DNA from 3 places in the Cellulomonas sp. KU4C genome. Region 1 is predicted to be linked to each of the others. Evidence: riboswitches for the same ligand, from Rfam matches in the RefSeq annotation. Region 1 holds a riboswitch; each other region holds the start of a gene.
The links. A riboswitch is a leader RNA that binds a small molecule or an ion and turns the genes downstream of it on or off. The one in region 1 is predicted to bind S-adenosylmethionine.
Positions count from the first base shown of each region.

Region 2: linked by a shared signal. The riboswitch ahead of AC1VL8_RS04700 (methylenetetrahydrofolate reductase) and the one ahead of AC1VL8_RS13655 (LLM class flavin-dependent oxidoreductase) in region 1 are both predicted to bind S-adenosylmethionine.
Region 3: linked by a shared signal. The riboswitch ahead of AC1VL8_RS02205 (DUF1737 domain-containing protein) and the one ahead of AC1VL8_RS13655 (LLM class flavin-dependent oxidoreductase) in region 1 are both predicted to bind S-adenosylmethionine.

Region 1 covers NZ_CP200322.1:2,895,018-2,899,388, forward strand. Annotated here, with positions in the region: gene AC1VL8_RS13640 (LLM class oxidoreductase) at 1-845, opposite strand, end outside; gene AC1VL8_RS13645 (flavin reductase family protein) at 887-1,435, opposite strand; gene AC1VL8_RS13650 (NADPH-dependent FMN reductase) at 1,432-1,992, opposite strand; SAM riboswitch class IV at 2,054-2,150, opposite strand; SAM riboswitch class IV at 2,374-2,487, shown strand; gene AC1VL8_RS13655 (LLM class flavin-dependent oxidoreductase) at 2,829-4,043, shown strand; gene AC1VL8_RS13660 (GNAT family N-acetyltransferase) at 4,040-4,371, shown strand, end outside.
Region 2 covers NZ_CP200322.1:990,849-995,219, reverse strand. Annotated here, with positions in the region: partial or broken gene metE (5-methyltetrahydropteroyltriglutamate--homocysteine S-methyltransferase) at 1-424, opposite strand, end outside; gene AC1VL8_RS04700 (methylenetetrahydrofolate reductase) at 433-1,482, opposite strand; SAM riboswitch class I at 1,488-1,583, opposite strand; gene AC1VL8_RS04695 (SDR family oxidoreductase) at 1,733-2,497, shown strand; gene sigJ (RNA polymerase sigma factor SigJ) at 2,502-3,401, shown strand; partial or broken gene AC1VL8_RS04685 (SMP-30/gluconolactonase/LRE family protein) at 3,572-4,371, shown strand, end outside.
Region 3 covers NZ_CP200322.1:468,297-472,667, forward strand. Annotated here, with positions in the region: gene AC1VL8_RS02200 (aminotransferase class V-fold PLP-dependent enzyme) at 1-1,292, opposite strand, end outside; SAM riboswitch class IV at 1,341-1,456, opposite strand; SAM riboswitch class I at 1,555-1,665, shown strand; partial or broken gene AC1VL8_RS02205 (DUF1737 domain-containing protein) at 1,672-1,860, shown strand; gene AC1VL8_RS02210 (rhodanese-like domain-containing protein) at 1,872-2,324, shown strand; gene AC1VL8_RS02215 (O-succinylhomoserine sulfhydrylase) at 2,321-3,592, shown strand; gene AC1VL8_RS02220 (hypothetical protein) at 3,708-4,364, opposite strand.

The DNA of each region.
Region 1 (4,371 bases):
CGCCGTCGAAGCTCGGCCAGGCGGTCGCGGGCCGTCCGGCCGTCCGCGTCGAGGACGACCTCGACCTCGACGGCCGCGAGCGGGGCGGCGCCGGGTCCGGTGCGGGCGTCGGCCGCGGCGGCGCGGGCGCCGGCGACGTCCGCCCCGCCGACGAGCCGCACGTCCACCAGGGCCTCGCCGTCGCGCCCGGCCGGGTCCACGTCGCCCGCGCGGGCGAGCACCACGAGCTGGCCCTGGGGCGGCCGCGGGGTGATGAGCGGGCCGACGACGGAGAAGGTCGCACCGGTGAAGTCGACGCGGTGGATCCGGTCCCGGTCGACGTAGCGGCCCGTGGCGACGTCGCGGATCACGGCGTCGTCCTCCCACGAGTCCCAGAGGTCGCGGACCACCTGGACGACGTCGCGGGCCTCGCGGTCCAGGTCGGCGACGGCGGCCCGGCCGTAGGCGGCGGGTGCGGCGTCGCCCGGGGTGACGGCGGCGAGCCAGCCGCCGCGCCCGGACGCGGCCAGGTCGAGCGCCGCGAGCTGCGCGGCGACGTGGAACGGCTCGGGGTAGGTGGTCGGCACCTCGGGGACGAGGCCGATCGCCGTCGTCGTGCGGGAGACGAACGCGGCACGGGTCACGGCCTCGAGCCGTGCCGACGTGGTGTCGCCCGGGCTCGTGGGCAGCAGGGCGTCGGCGAACGACGCGAACGTCAGGCCGGCGTGCTCCGCGTGCCGCACGGTGCGGGCGAGGCGGGTGCCGGACACGAGCCCGGCGGCGGACAGGCCGGACAGCGCGGCGGCCGCGGGGTGGTGGCCGGCGCCGTCGACGTCGAGGCCGAGGAACAGCGGGGGGACGGTCATGGGGTGCTCCGGAGGTCGGGTGGGACGGGCGGCGGTCGGCGTCAGAGGGCCGAGTGGCCGCCGATCCGGTGGTAGGTGCGGTCGTGGTAGACCAGCGGGGTCGCGGCCTCGGCGGTGCTCGCGGCGAGCGCGCGCAGGGAGACCAGGTAGCTGTCGCCGACGGGGGTGCGCTGCACGACCCGCGCGCGGACCCAGGACACGGCGCCGTCGATGACGGGCTCGCCGGTGGTGAGCGAGGTCCAGCCGCCGTCGGCGAACCGGTCGATCCCGCTGGTCGCGAACCGCGCGGACACGTCGTCCTGGTGGTCCGCCAGGAAGCTGACCGCGAGCGTCGGCGCGGCGGAGACGGCGGCCCAGGAGGACGAGGTCGACGCGAGCGAGAACGCCAGCAGCGGCGGCGCCGCGGACACGGAGATGACGGAGGTCGCGGTGAACCCGACCGGCCGGCCCTCGTGCCGCAGCGCCACGACCGCGACGCCCGCGGGGTGCCGGCGGAACACGGACTTGAACTGCTGGGCGTCGAGCTGCGGCTCGTCCTGCTCGGCCAGCAGCCGCTCGAACGCGGACAGGTCCGCGCGCTCGGCGGTCACCGGGCCACCGCCCCGGCGCCGACGGTGCCCCGGGCCGCACCGGCGCCGACCGCGCGCAGCAGCGCCGGCTCGGCCCGCAGCAGCCAGGCGTCCACGACGCCGTCCAGGTCGGCGAGCTGCGCCTCGGTGACGGTCAGCGACCGGGTGGGGACGACGGCGCCGAGCTCGACGAGGACGGGCCGCAGGTGCACCTCGCCGACGAGCGCGTGGGCGGGGTTCCCCGAGACGACCAGCGGCACGACGACGACGCCCGCGAGGCCGTCGGGCCCGTACAGGTCGAGGAACGCCTTGAGCAGCCCGGTGTAGGAGGCCTTGTAGACGGGGGTGGCGACCACCGCGACGTCCGCGACGGCCAGGCGGGCGAGCGCGGCGTCGGCGGCGGGGTGGACGGGGGCCAGCAGCTCTCCCGCGAGCTCCGCGAGGTCGATCGCGTCGAGCGCGTCGGCGCCGAGCAGCGCGGCCAGGCGGTCGGCGGCGGTGCGCGCGGCGAGCAGGGTGCGCGAGCCGGGGCGCGGGTTGCCGGAGACGGCGACGACGGCAGGGGGACGGGACGTCATGGAGTGCCTCGCAAGGGTGTCGATCACGGTTGCCGTGCGGCGGAGCGGGCACCACGTCGCGGGCGCCCGGCCGACGGCCAGGTCATCTCCCGGAGCACCCCGCCGTGACGTGGGGTTGCTGCCCAGCCAGCCGGGGCTTGGCGCTGGGACTCTCGACCTCGGCGGTGTTGTAGCAGGGCGCGGCGCCGGGACCGAGCACCGGACCCCGACTTCTCACGATCCGGGACCGTGCGTCCTGCCCGGGACCTTCGTCCCGTGACAACGCTCCGGAATGCGAGACGGACGGCCGGATCGTTGACGCGGTCGCCGGGGGTTCGTATGTTCCCCGGCACCGGATCACGTCGCCGCCACCACCCCGGTGGCCGGCTGCGGGGCCCGGCAGGTCATGAGTTCCGACGCGTAGCCCCGGCTGGTCGGACGGCAACCCCCCGCGCGGGTGGGTGCCCCGGGTGAGGACCAGGCCCGCTGCCGACCGGCAGCCGGCAACACGCGAGCCCGCCGCGGCGGGTGCACGAAGGAGACAGCATGAGCCGGAGCACGGTGGCGCAGACCACCTCCTCCCTGCGTGCCGCCGCGCAGCCCGGGCCCCACGCGGCCCGCTGTCGCTGTCGCTGACCTCCCTCCGCGAGCAGCGCCACCCGTCGGCGCCCGGTCGGCCGTGACCCGGCCCGGCCCCGACCGGTAGCCCTGACACCGCGAGCCCGCGCCACCGCGCGTCCGCCATCCCCGCCCTCGGGGACCTCACGCCCGCCCGCCGGGCGCACCCGCTCGTCCCACCGGTCCCGGTGCGCGTCGCCGCGCGCCGGCGACCCCGGACGCCCTCGAACGGAGCCGTCATGCCCAGCCCCACCGCGCGACCCGCCGGTCGCGACCACCGCGACCCGCCCGGCAGCGAGCGCCGGACCGCCCTGCTCGGCCTCGACCTGACCGCCGTCGGCGCCCGCCCCGGCGGCCACGGGCCGCAGGGTGCGGTCGCGGCCCGCCCGTTCGACGGCGAGCGGCTGGCCCGCCTGGTGCACCGCGCCGACCGCGGGCTGGTGGACCTCGTCGTGCTCGGCGACGCCCTGCTGCTGCACCCGGGCCGCCGTCAGGTCCCGGGCCGCCTGGACGCCGCGGTGGCGGCCGCCCGGGTCGCGCCGCTCGCGCTGCGGACGGTGCTGGTCGCCGGGGTGCCGCACCGCGAGGTCGAGCCCGCGCACCTCGCGGCCGCCGTCCGCGGGGTGCAGCGCGCCGGTCGGGCGTCGGCGGGGTGGCAGCTGTCCGCCCCGGCACCGGGCGCCGACCTCGACGAGCAGGTGTGGGCCGCGCACGCCGAGGCCGCGGTGCGGCAGGTCGACGCCGTGTGGGAGGGCGCCGAGGACGTGGGCGCGGTGCGGCTCGACCCCGAGGGTCGGTTCCACGTCGACCACGAGGGCGTCCGGTTCGCGGTCCGCGGCCGGACGGCGCCCGGCCCCGGTGACGCCACCCGGCCGGTCGTGGTCGTCCCCGTGTCCGGCGGTGCGTCCGCGGAGGTCGCGGGCCGGCACGCCGACGTCGCCCGCGTCACCGCCGCGGACCCCGACGAGGCGGGCCGCCTGCGGGCGCTGGTGCGGTCGGCGGCCGTCGCGGCCGGGCGACCCGCCGACGACGTGCGGGTGCTGGTCGACGTGGACGTCGCCCTCGCGGACGACCACGACAGCGCCGTCGCCCGGCTCGACCTGGTGCGCGCGACGGAGCGCCCCGACCTCGGCGCGAGTGCGTTGGGCCCGGGTGCGCGGGGCGCGGGTGCGCGGGGACTGGTGCTCGCCGGCACGGGGGAGCAGCTCGCCGCGCTGGTCGTCGACTGGGTCCGTGCGGGTGCCGCCGACGGGGTCGTGGTGCGCCCGACCTCGCCCGAGGCCGACCTCGACGTCCTCGTGGAGCGGGTGGTGCCCGCGCTCCAGGGGACCGGCCTCGTGCGCCCTCGACCCGCACCCGCCCGTGCACCTGCGCCCGCCGGTGCACCTGCGCCCGCCGGTGCCTCCCGCACGCCCGCCCTCGCCGACTCCGCCCGACCCGAGGTGACCCGATGACCACCACCGACCTGCACCGTCCCACCGACGTGCACCGTCCCGTCGACCCCGCGCGCCTCCAGGTGCGCGCGGTGCGCCTGCACGACCCGCTGGTGGGTCCGCTGCTGGACGGCCTGGCGCACGAGTACAGCACCCGCTACACCGGCGTGCTCACGCCCGCGCAGCTCCGCGACGAGCTGGAGCACTACGGCGCGCAGGAGTTCGCCCCGCCGGACGGCGAGCTCGTGCTCGTGCTGGAGGACGGGCGGCCGGTCGCGGGCGGCGCGTTCCGGCGCCGGACCGAGCCCGAGCACGGCGACCCGGCCCTGTTGGCCCGGCCCGGCACCCG
Region 2 (4,371 bases), 1.9 Mb from region 1:
CGTCGCCGGGCCGATCTCCGGGACCAGGTAGTGGTAGTTCGAGTCGAACCACTTGGTCATCTCGAGCGGCAGGTCGTCGCCGCGGCCGCGCGCCACCGTGGAGTAGCCCGCGAGGTCCAGGGCGCCGTCGGTCGCCAGGTCGGCGAACCGCTCCGGCACGGCGCCGAGCACGGCGGTCGCGTCGAGCACCTGGTCGTAGAAGGAGAACGCGCTCGGGATGGCGGGGAGCCGGGTGTCGAGCCCGAGCTCCGCGAGCCGGGTGCGGGTCCGGCGGCGCAGGTCCGCGGCGGTGGCCTCGACCTCCTCGGCGCTCGCGCGGCCGGCCCAGAACGCCTCCAGGGCCTTCTTCAGCTTCCCGGCGGGGTCCGATGCGCGGGTAGCCCAGGACGGTGCCGGACGGGAAGGGGTGGGTCTGCTCGGTCATCTCTCGCCTCAGGTGGTGGGGACAGGGGTCAGGTGGTCGTCGGTCGCGACGGCGGCGCGCGCGGGCGGCCCGTCGCCACCCAGGCCGGCGCCCTCGAGGAGGTCGAGCGCGGGGCCGTGGGTGTTGAACGTGTAGAGGTGGATCCCCGGCGCGCCGCCGTCGAGCACGGCGTGCGCGAGGTCGACGCCGAGCCGGGTGCCCACGCGGTGCCGCCGCGCGACGTCCGCGGGGTCGTCGCCGTCGAACGCGTCGAGCCGGTCCAGGACGTCCGCGGGGACGGGCACCCCGGTCAGCTGGGCCACGCGGCGCAGCCGGGCGGGGTCGGTCATCGGGATGATCCCCGGGATCACCGGGATCGTGACGCCCGCGTCGCGGGCGAGCTCCAGCAGCTCGCGGTAGGACGCGGCGTCGTAGAACACCTGGGTGATCGCGAAGTCCGCGCCGGCCTCCTGCTTGGCCAGCAGCGCCGCGACGTCCTGCTCCCGCGTGCTGCCGGCTCCGGGGTTGCCCCGGGGGAACGCCGCGACGGCGACGGACAGGTGCCGGGTCGCGGCGCGGACCGCCTGCGCGGGGCTGCTCGCGCAGCGACGGGCCTCGACCTCGCGGAGCAGGCGGACCAGGGCGGCCGCGGTGGGCAGGCCGTCGGGGTGCGGGGCCCAGGAGCCGTCGGCGGGCGGGTCGCCGCGCAGCGCCAGGAACGACCGCACGCCCTCGTCCAGGAACTCCTCGACGGTCGCGGCCAGGTCCTCCCGCGACGCGGCGACGCACGTGAGGTGGGCGATCGGGTTCAGCGAGGTCTCCCGCAGCAGGCGGCGGACGAGGGCGCGGGTGGTGTCCCGCGTGCTGCCGGACGCGCCGTAGGTGACCGAGACGAAGTCGGGCCGGACGGCGGCGAGCTGCTGCACGGTCGACCACAGCCGCGGCGCGGCGTCGGGGTTCCGGGGCGGGAACAGCTCGAAGGACACGGTCGGCCGGTCGACGGCGCCGAGGCCGTCGACCACGGCGGCGCGCGGGTGGTCGAGGTCGTGCGGGTGCACGGGTACGTCGTGACTGCTCATCGTCAGCTCCATCGGACCTGGCGGAAGCACCCACACCCTCACGGGGAGGGGGGTTGCTGCGACGTCGTCGAGCCAGGTCTCTCGGTCGCTCTGGATGGTGCGGCCACAGTAGGGCGGCTCCGGCGGGGCGTCCAGTGCCCCTGACGCGTCACGTAGTGGTGGCGCGCGTCACACCCGCTCACATCGTGGGCCGCTGCGTCGTCCAGGGGGTGAGCGGGCCCGCCGGGCCCGCACGACGGAGGGACCGGACATGCGGATCGTGGTGGTCGGGGGAGCAGGACTGGTCGGGGCGCGGCTGGTGACCGTGCTGCGCGGGCGGGGGCACGACGCCGTGGCCGCGTCGCGCCGCACCGGAGTGGACACGTGGACGGGTGCCGGGCTCGCCGCGGCGGTGGCCGGGGCGGAGGTCGTCGTGGACGCGACGAACACCCCCGACTTCACCCGGGCGGGCGAGTTCTTCCCGGCGTCGGCGGTCCACATCGCGGACGCCGCGGCCGGCGCCGGGGTGCGGCGGTCGGTGCTGCTGTCGGTCGTGGGGGTCGACCGGGTGCCGGGCAACCCGTACTTCGCGGCGAAGGTCGCCCAGGAGCGGGCGGCGGTGGCCGGGGACGTCCCGACGACGGTGCTGCGGGCGACGCAGTTCTTCGAGTTCGCCGACGCGGTGGCGGACCAGGGCACCGTCGACGGACGGGTCCGGGTCGGGGCCGACGTGGTGCGGCCCGTGGCGGTGGACGACGTGGTCGACGTGCTCGCGGACCTGGCGACGGGCACGGGCGGACAGGCGGGTCGGGTGGACGTCGCGGGGCCGGAGCGGATGCCCACCGACGTCTGGGTCCGCCGGGTGCTCACCGCCGCCGGCGACCCCCGCGAGGTGCAGGTCGACCCCGCGGCGGACCCGTTCGGCACCGGGGGCACGCCCGGTGCGCTGGTGCCGTCCGACGCGCCCGACGCCGGGGTGGCGGTCCGGACCGCCACCACGACCCTGGCCACCTGGCTCGCCGCTCGGGCACGCTGAGCCGGTGACCGACGACGACGCCCTCGTGGCCGCGGTCGAGGGCGAGCGGCGGCACCTGCTGGCCCTGGCCTACCGGATGCTCGGCACGCTCGCGGACGCCGAGGAGGCGGTCCAGGAGACCTACGTCCGCTGGTACCGCATGGACCCGCGCGACCGCGAGGCCGTGGTGTCCCCGCGCGCCTGGCTGACCCGCGTGGCCGGGCGGGTGTGCCTGGACGTCCTCGGCTCGGCCCGGGCACGCCGCGAGCGGTACGTCGGGGAGTGGCTGCCGGAGCCGCTGCCCGGCGCCGCGCCGCTCGCGGGCGCGCCGGCGGTCGACCCCGCGGACCGGGTCACCCTCGACGAGGCGGTCGGCAGCGCGCTGCTGGTCGTGCTCGAGCGGCTGACCCCGGCCGAGCGGGTGGCGTTCGTCCTGCACGACGTGTTCGGCACGCCGTTCGCGGAGATCGCGGAGGTGGTCGGCCGGTCGTCCGCGGCGACCCGGCAGCTCGCGACGTCCGCGCGCCGCAAGGTGCACGCGCACCCGGCCCTGGACACCGCACCCGCCGCGCACGCGGAGGTGACCCGCGCGTTCGCCGCAGCGGCCACCGGCGGTGACCTCGGTGCGCTCGTCGCGCTGCTCGACCCGGCGGTCGAGCTGCGGGCCGACGGCGGCGGGCACGTGTCCGCCGCCCGCCGCCCCGTGGTCGGCGCGGACCGGGTCGCCCGGTTCCTGCTCGGCGTGCTGGCCAAGAACCCCGGGGCGGCACTCGAGCCGGCGGCGTCGGTCGACGGTCCCGTGCTCCTGCTGCGGCACGCCGGACTGCTGCTGGGCGTGGTGTCCGTCGGCGTCGCGGCCGGGGCGGTCGTCGACGTGTGGATCGTGCTCAACCCGGAGAAGCTCACCGCCTGGTCGGGCGTCTGAGGCGCGGGACCGCCGAGCCCGTGCCATCGTGCGGGGGATGACTCCCGTCGACCTGTCCACGCTGCCCCGTCCCGCCGCCCGCGACCGCCTCGACGTCCGCGACCTGACGACGGGGGCCCGGACCGACGGGGAGGTGGTGGGCGACCAGCGCGCGGGAGCTCGGCGAGCGCCCGCTCTGGGACGCCCGGACCGGGACGCTCGTCTGGGTCGACATCGACGGTCGCGCCGTGCACCGCTGGGCGGACGCCGACCCCGACCGGGACGGCGTCCTCAGCACCCCGTCGCCGGTGGGCCTCGCGTGGCCGGCCGCGTCGGGCGGGCTGCTGCTGGCCACCGCCGACGGGCTCGGCGTGCACGACGGCACCCGGCTCGGTCCGCTGACCCGACCGGACGGCATGCCCGCGGACTACCGGTTCAACGACGGCGCGTGCGACGGGGCCGGGCGGCTCTGGATCACGACGATGCCCCGCGCCGGTGTCGCCGGGGACGGCGTGGTGCACCGGGTCGTCGCGGACCCGGACCCGGACGCGGGGCCGGGCGTGCTGCGGGTCGAGACGCCGTTCACCGGTGTGGGGATCGGCAACGGCCTGGGGTGGAGCCCCGACGGCGGGACGCTCTACCTCACCGACACCTGGACGCGCGTGGTCTACCGGGCGACGTACGACGGGGGAACCGGGGTGCCGGGCACGCCGGAGCCGTTCCTGGCGCTCGCGGACGGCGGGCCGCGTCCGGACGGCACCACCGTCGACGCCGAGGGCGGGCTGTGGGTGGCGCTGTACGGCGGCGGGCACGTGCTCCGGTTCGACGCGGACGGCACCCCGCGCGGCGCGTACGCGGTGCCGACGCCGAACGTCACGTGCGCGGGGTTCGGCGCGCCCGGGTCCGGCGACCTGTTCGTCACCACGGCGTCGACCGGCGGGTCCGGGACGGGCGGCGACGCCCTGCCCGGTCCCCCGAACACGGAGCAGCG
Region 3 (4,371 bases), 2.4 Mb from region 1:
CAGCCGTCGACGACCTCGTACCGGGCGCGCGGCCCGTCGGCCACGAACGCGAGCAGCCCCGCGACCAGCCGGTCGACCGTCTCCGCCGTGCTGCCGACGCCCACCGAGGCGCGCAGCGCCCCGCCGTCCACGCCGACCCGGGCCAGCAGCGGGTGCGCGCAGAACCGGCCGTCGCGCACCCCGATGCCGTGCTCGGCGGACAGGTAGGCGGCGACGAGCCCGGAGTCGTGGTCGCCGACCGTGAACGACACGACGCCCACCGGGTCGGTCGAGTCCGACCACAGGCGCAGCACCCGGGCGCCGGGCACCGTGGCGAGCCCGGTGACGAGCCTGTCGCGCAGCGCCTCCTCGTGGGCCGCGAGCGCACCGGCCGGCAGGGCCTGCAGGGTGTCGCAGGCCTGGGCCAGCGCGACGGCGCCGAGCACGTTCGGCGAGCCGCCCTCGTGCCGCGCCGGCGCCGGCTGCCACAGCGTCCGGTCGGTGCGCACGTCGCGCACCGCGCCGCCGCCGGCCAGGTACGGCGTCCCCGCGTCCAGCCAGTCGCGGCGACCCACGAGCGCGCCCGCCCCGAACGGCGCGTACGTCTTGTGCCCGGAGAACGCGACGTAGTCCACGCCCGACTCCGCGAGCGAGAACGCCCGGTGCGGGAGCAGCTGCGCGCCGTCGACGGCCACGCGCGCCCCCGCCTCCTGCGCGAGCGCCACGACCGACGTCAGCGGCAGCGCCTCCCCGGTCACGTTGGACGCGCCCGTGAGCGTGACCAGGGCGTACGGACGGCGCGCAAGCTCGTCACGCAGCGCGACCAGCGTCGCGGCCACGGTCGGCGCCGCGGGCAGGATGGTCGCCGTGCGACCCGTGTCCCGGAACGCGCTGACCCAGGGCAGCAGGTTCGCGTGGTGCTCGACGTCCAGCACCAGCACCCGGCCGCCGTCCGGCACGCAGCCGGCCAGCAGGTTCAGCGCGTCGGTGGTGTTGCGGGTGATGACGGCGACGTCGTCGGGGCGCGCGCCGACGAACCGGGCGACGGTCGCCCGGGACGACTCGTACAGCGCCGTGGACACCTGCGACAGGTACCCGGCGCCGCGGTGCACCGACGCGTACAGCGGCAGCACCTCGACGACCCGCGCCGCGACGGCCTCGAGCGCCGGCGCGGACGCCGCGTAGTCGAGGTTCGCGTACGTGACGGACCGGCCGTCGACGAGCGGCACGCGGGTGTCGGCGCCGACGACGGGCAGCAGGGCGCGGTCGGGCGCCTCGGTCGTGGCACAGGTGGCGGTGGTGGCGACGGACATGGGACTACCCCCGAGAGGAATCGGTGGGGGCCCGGGTACGGCCGGGTCACCCCGCGCTTGCCGGCCACCGAACGGTGGACGGCCAGGTCGTCACCCGGGGCACCCCGCCGCGGAGGGAGGGTTGCCGGCCAGCAAGCCGGGGCTCAGTGCTGGCACTCATGACCTGCCCCGAGGATAGGGAGCGCCCGCCCGGACGTGTCAACACCTGTCCACCCTGCGACCCGGGTGAAGCACCCCCGCGGCGGCATGGCGTAGCATCGCCGCACCATCCAGAGCGGCCGAGAGATCTGGCTCGTCGACGCCGCAGCAACCCGCGGTCCTGTGCCCCGTGCACGGGGCCGGCCGAGGGTGCTTCCGCCAGGTCCGATGGAGGAGACGCATGACCGACACCGACGACCGCCTGCGCTACCGGCTGCTGACGGGACCCGACGACCGCTCGTTCTGCGAGCGGGTGAGCGCGGCCCTCGCCGAGGGCTACGAGCTGCACGGCGGCCCCGCCGCGACCCACGACGGCGAGCGCGTCATCGTCGCGCAGGCCGTGGTGCTGCCCGCCGCCGCGACGCCCGCGGTGCGCCCGCTGTGAGCGCGCAGCACGGACACGGGGACGGGCCCGGCTACGCCGGCGACCTCACCCCGCAGGAGGCCTGGGACCTGCTCGCGTCCGACGAGCGCGCCGTCCTGGTCGACGTCCGCACCGAGGGCGAGTGGCAGGGCATCGGCGTCCCGGACACCGCGGACCTCGACGCGCAGGACCGGACCGCGTTCGTCCAGTGGACCGACGCGTTCGGCCGCCCCAACCCGACGTTCCTCGACGAGCTCGCCGCCGCCGGGATCACCGCCGACGAGCCGCGCCCGGTCGTGTTCCTGTGCCGGTCCGGCGTGCGGTCCGTCGCCGCCGCGACCACCGCCACCGCGGCGGGCCTGGGTCCGGCGTACAACGTGCTCAGCGGGTTCGAGGGCGACGTCGGCCCCGACGGGCAGCGGGGCCACTGGGGCTGGCGCGCCGCCGGCCTGCCGTGGCGGTCCGCGTGACCGCGCCCACCCCCGCTCCCTCTCCCGCGCCCGGCCCCGGCGACTGGCAGGACCCGCGGTTCCCCCGCGACACCCTGCGCCCCGACACGCTCGCCGTGCGCGGCGGCCAGGTCCGCACGGCGTTCCAGGAGACCTCCGAGGCGCTCTTCCTCACCCAGGGCTACGTCTACGACCGCGCCGCCGACGCCGAGGCCGCGTTCGCCGGCGAGGCCGACCGGTTCCTCTACTCCCGGTACGGCAACCCGACGGTGTCGACGTTCGAGGAGCGGCTGCGGCTGCTCGAGGGAGCCGAGGCCTGCTACGCGACCGCGTCCGGCATGTCGGCGGTGTTCACGGCGCTGGCCGCGCTCGTCCGGTCCGGGTCGCGCGTCGTCGCGGCGCGCGCCCTGTTCGGGTCGTCGGTCGTCATCTTCGACGAGATCCTCGCGGGCTGGGGCGTGCGCACCGACTACGTCGACGGCCACGTCCCGGAGCAGTGGGAGGCGGCGCTGTCGACGCCCGCGGACGTCGTGTTCTTCGAGACCCCGTCGAACCCGATGCAGGACCTCGTCGACATCGCCACGGTCAGCCGGCTCGCGCACGCGGCGGGCGCGGTGGTCGTCGTCGACAACGTGTTCGCCACCCCGGTGCTGTCGAAGCCGCTGCAGTTCGGCGCGGACGTCGTCGTGTACTCCGCGACCAAGCACATCGACGGCCAGGGGCGGGTGCTCGGCGGGGCGATCCTCGGCACCGACGCGTTCGTGCACGGCCCGGTGCAGACCCTGATCCGCAACACCGGCCCGTCGATGAGCGCCTTCAACGCGTGGGTGCTGCTCAAGGGCCTGGAGACGCTGTCCCTGCGCGTCCGGCACCAGACCGCCTCCGCGCTGACGCTGGCCGGCTGGCTCGAGCAGCACCCGGCGGTCGCGCAGGTCCGCTACCCGTACCTGCCGTCGCACCCGCAGCACGCCCTGGCGCTCGCCCAGCAGGACGGCGGCGGCACGGTCGTCACGTTCGACCTGCGGGTTCCCGAGGGCGCGACGCCGGACGTGGCGAAGAAGACGACGTTCGGCGTCCTCGACGCGCTGCGGGTCATCGACATCTCGAACAACCTCGGCGACGCGAAGTCGATGGTCACGCACCCCGCGACCACCACGCACCGCAAGCTCGGCCCGGCGGGCCGCGCGGCGGTCGGCATCGCGGAGTCCACGGTCCGCCTGTCCGTCGGTCTCGAGGACCCCGCCGACCTCCGCGACGACCTCGCCCGGGCCCTCGACCACCTGACCTGACCGGGCCACCCCCGAGCCGGCCTCCGGTGGAGTGGTCCTGACCGACACGCTCGGCGTGCCGAGCAGGATCACTCCACGCACCCGGGTCGGGCCCCTCGGGGGTGGCCGCCCGGGGTCAGGCCACCAGGGACCGGAGGTCCGCGGCCGCGGCCGGGCCGCCGGACAGCGGGTGCAGGACCACCCCGTCGACACCCGCGCGGCGGGCCAGCTCGCGGACCTCGGCCACCAGGCGGTCGCCGGTCGTCACCACCCGGGTCGCGGCGGGCGACCAGCCCAGCCCGGCGAGCGCGTCCAGGTACTCCAGCTGCGACCGCTTGCGGCGCGCCGTGACCTCGTCGGCGGCCACGACGACCTCGAGGTCGAGCAGCACCCGCACGTCCGCGCGGTCGCGGCCGGACGCGGCGACGGCATCGTCGACCAGCGCGGCCACCCGGGACAGCGCCCCGACGGACGGCACCGCGACCGAGAACTCGAGCCGGACGACGTCGGCGTGCACGCCGGCCAGGGCGATCGCGGACTCGGAGCCCGGCCGGGACTCGACGGTCCGGACGCCGTAGTCCGGGGCCAGGACGTGGATCGTGGGCTCCGGCCCGGCGGGCGGGAGGGGCGCGGCGGCGAGCGGCGTGGGTGCGGGCGCCGGCAGCGTCGGGGTCTCGGCGGGCAGGGCCGGCGGCAGCGGCCGCAGGGCGGCGCGGTGCCGGCGGGCCGGGGCGGGCAGGTGACGGGTGGCGACCGCGAGCGCGCGGTCCAGCACGGGCTGAGCCTGAGACATGACGGGG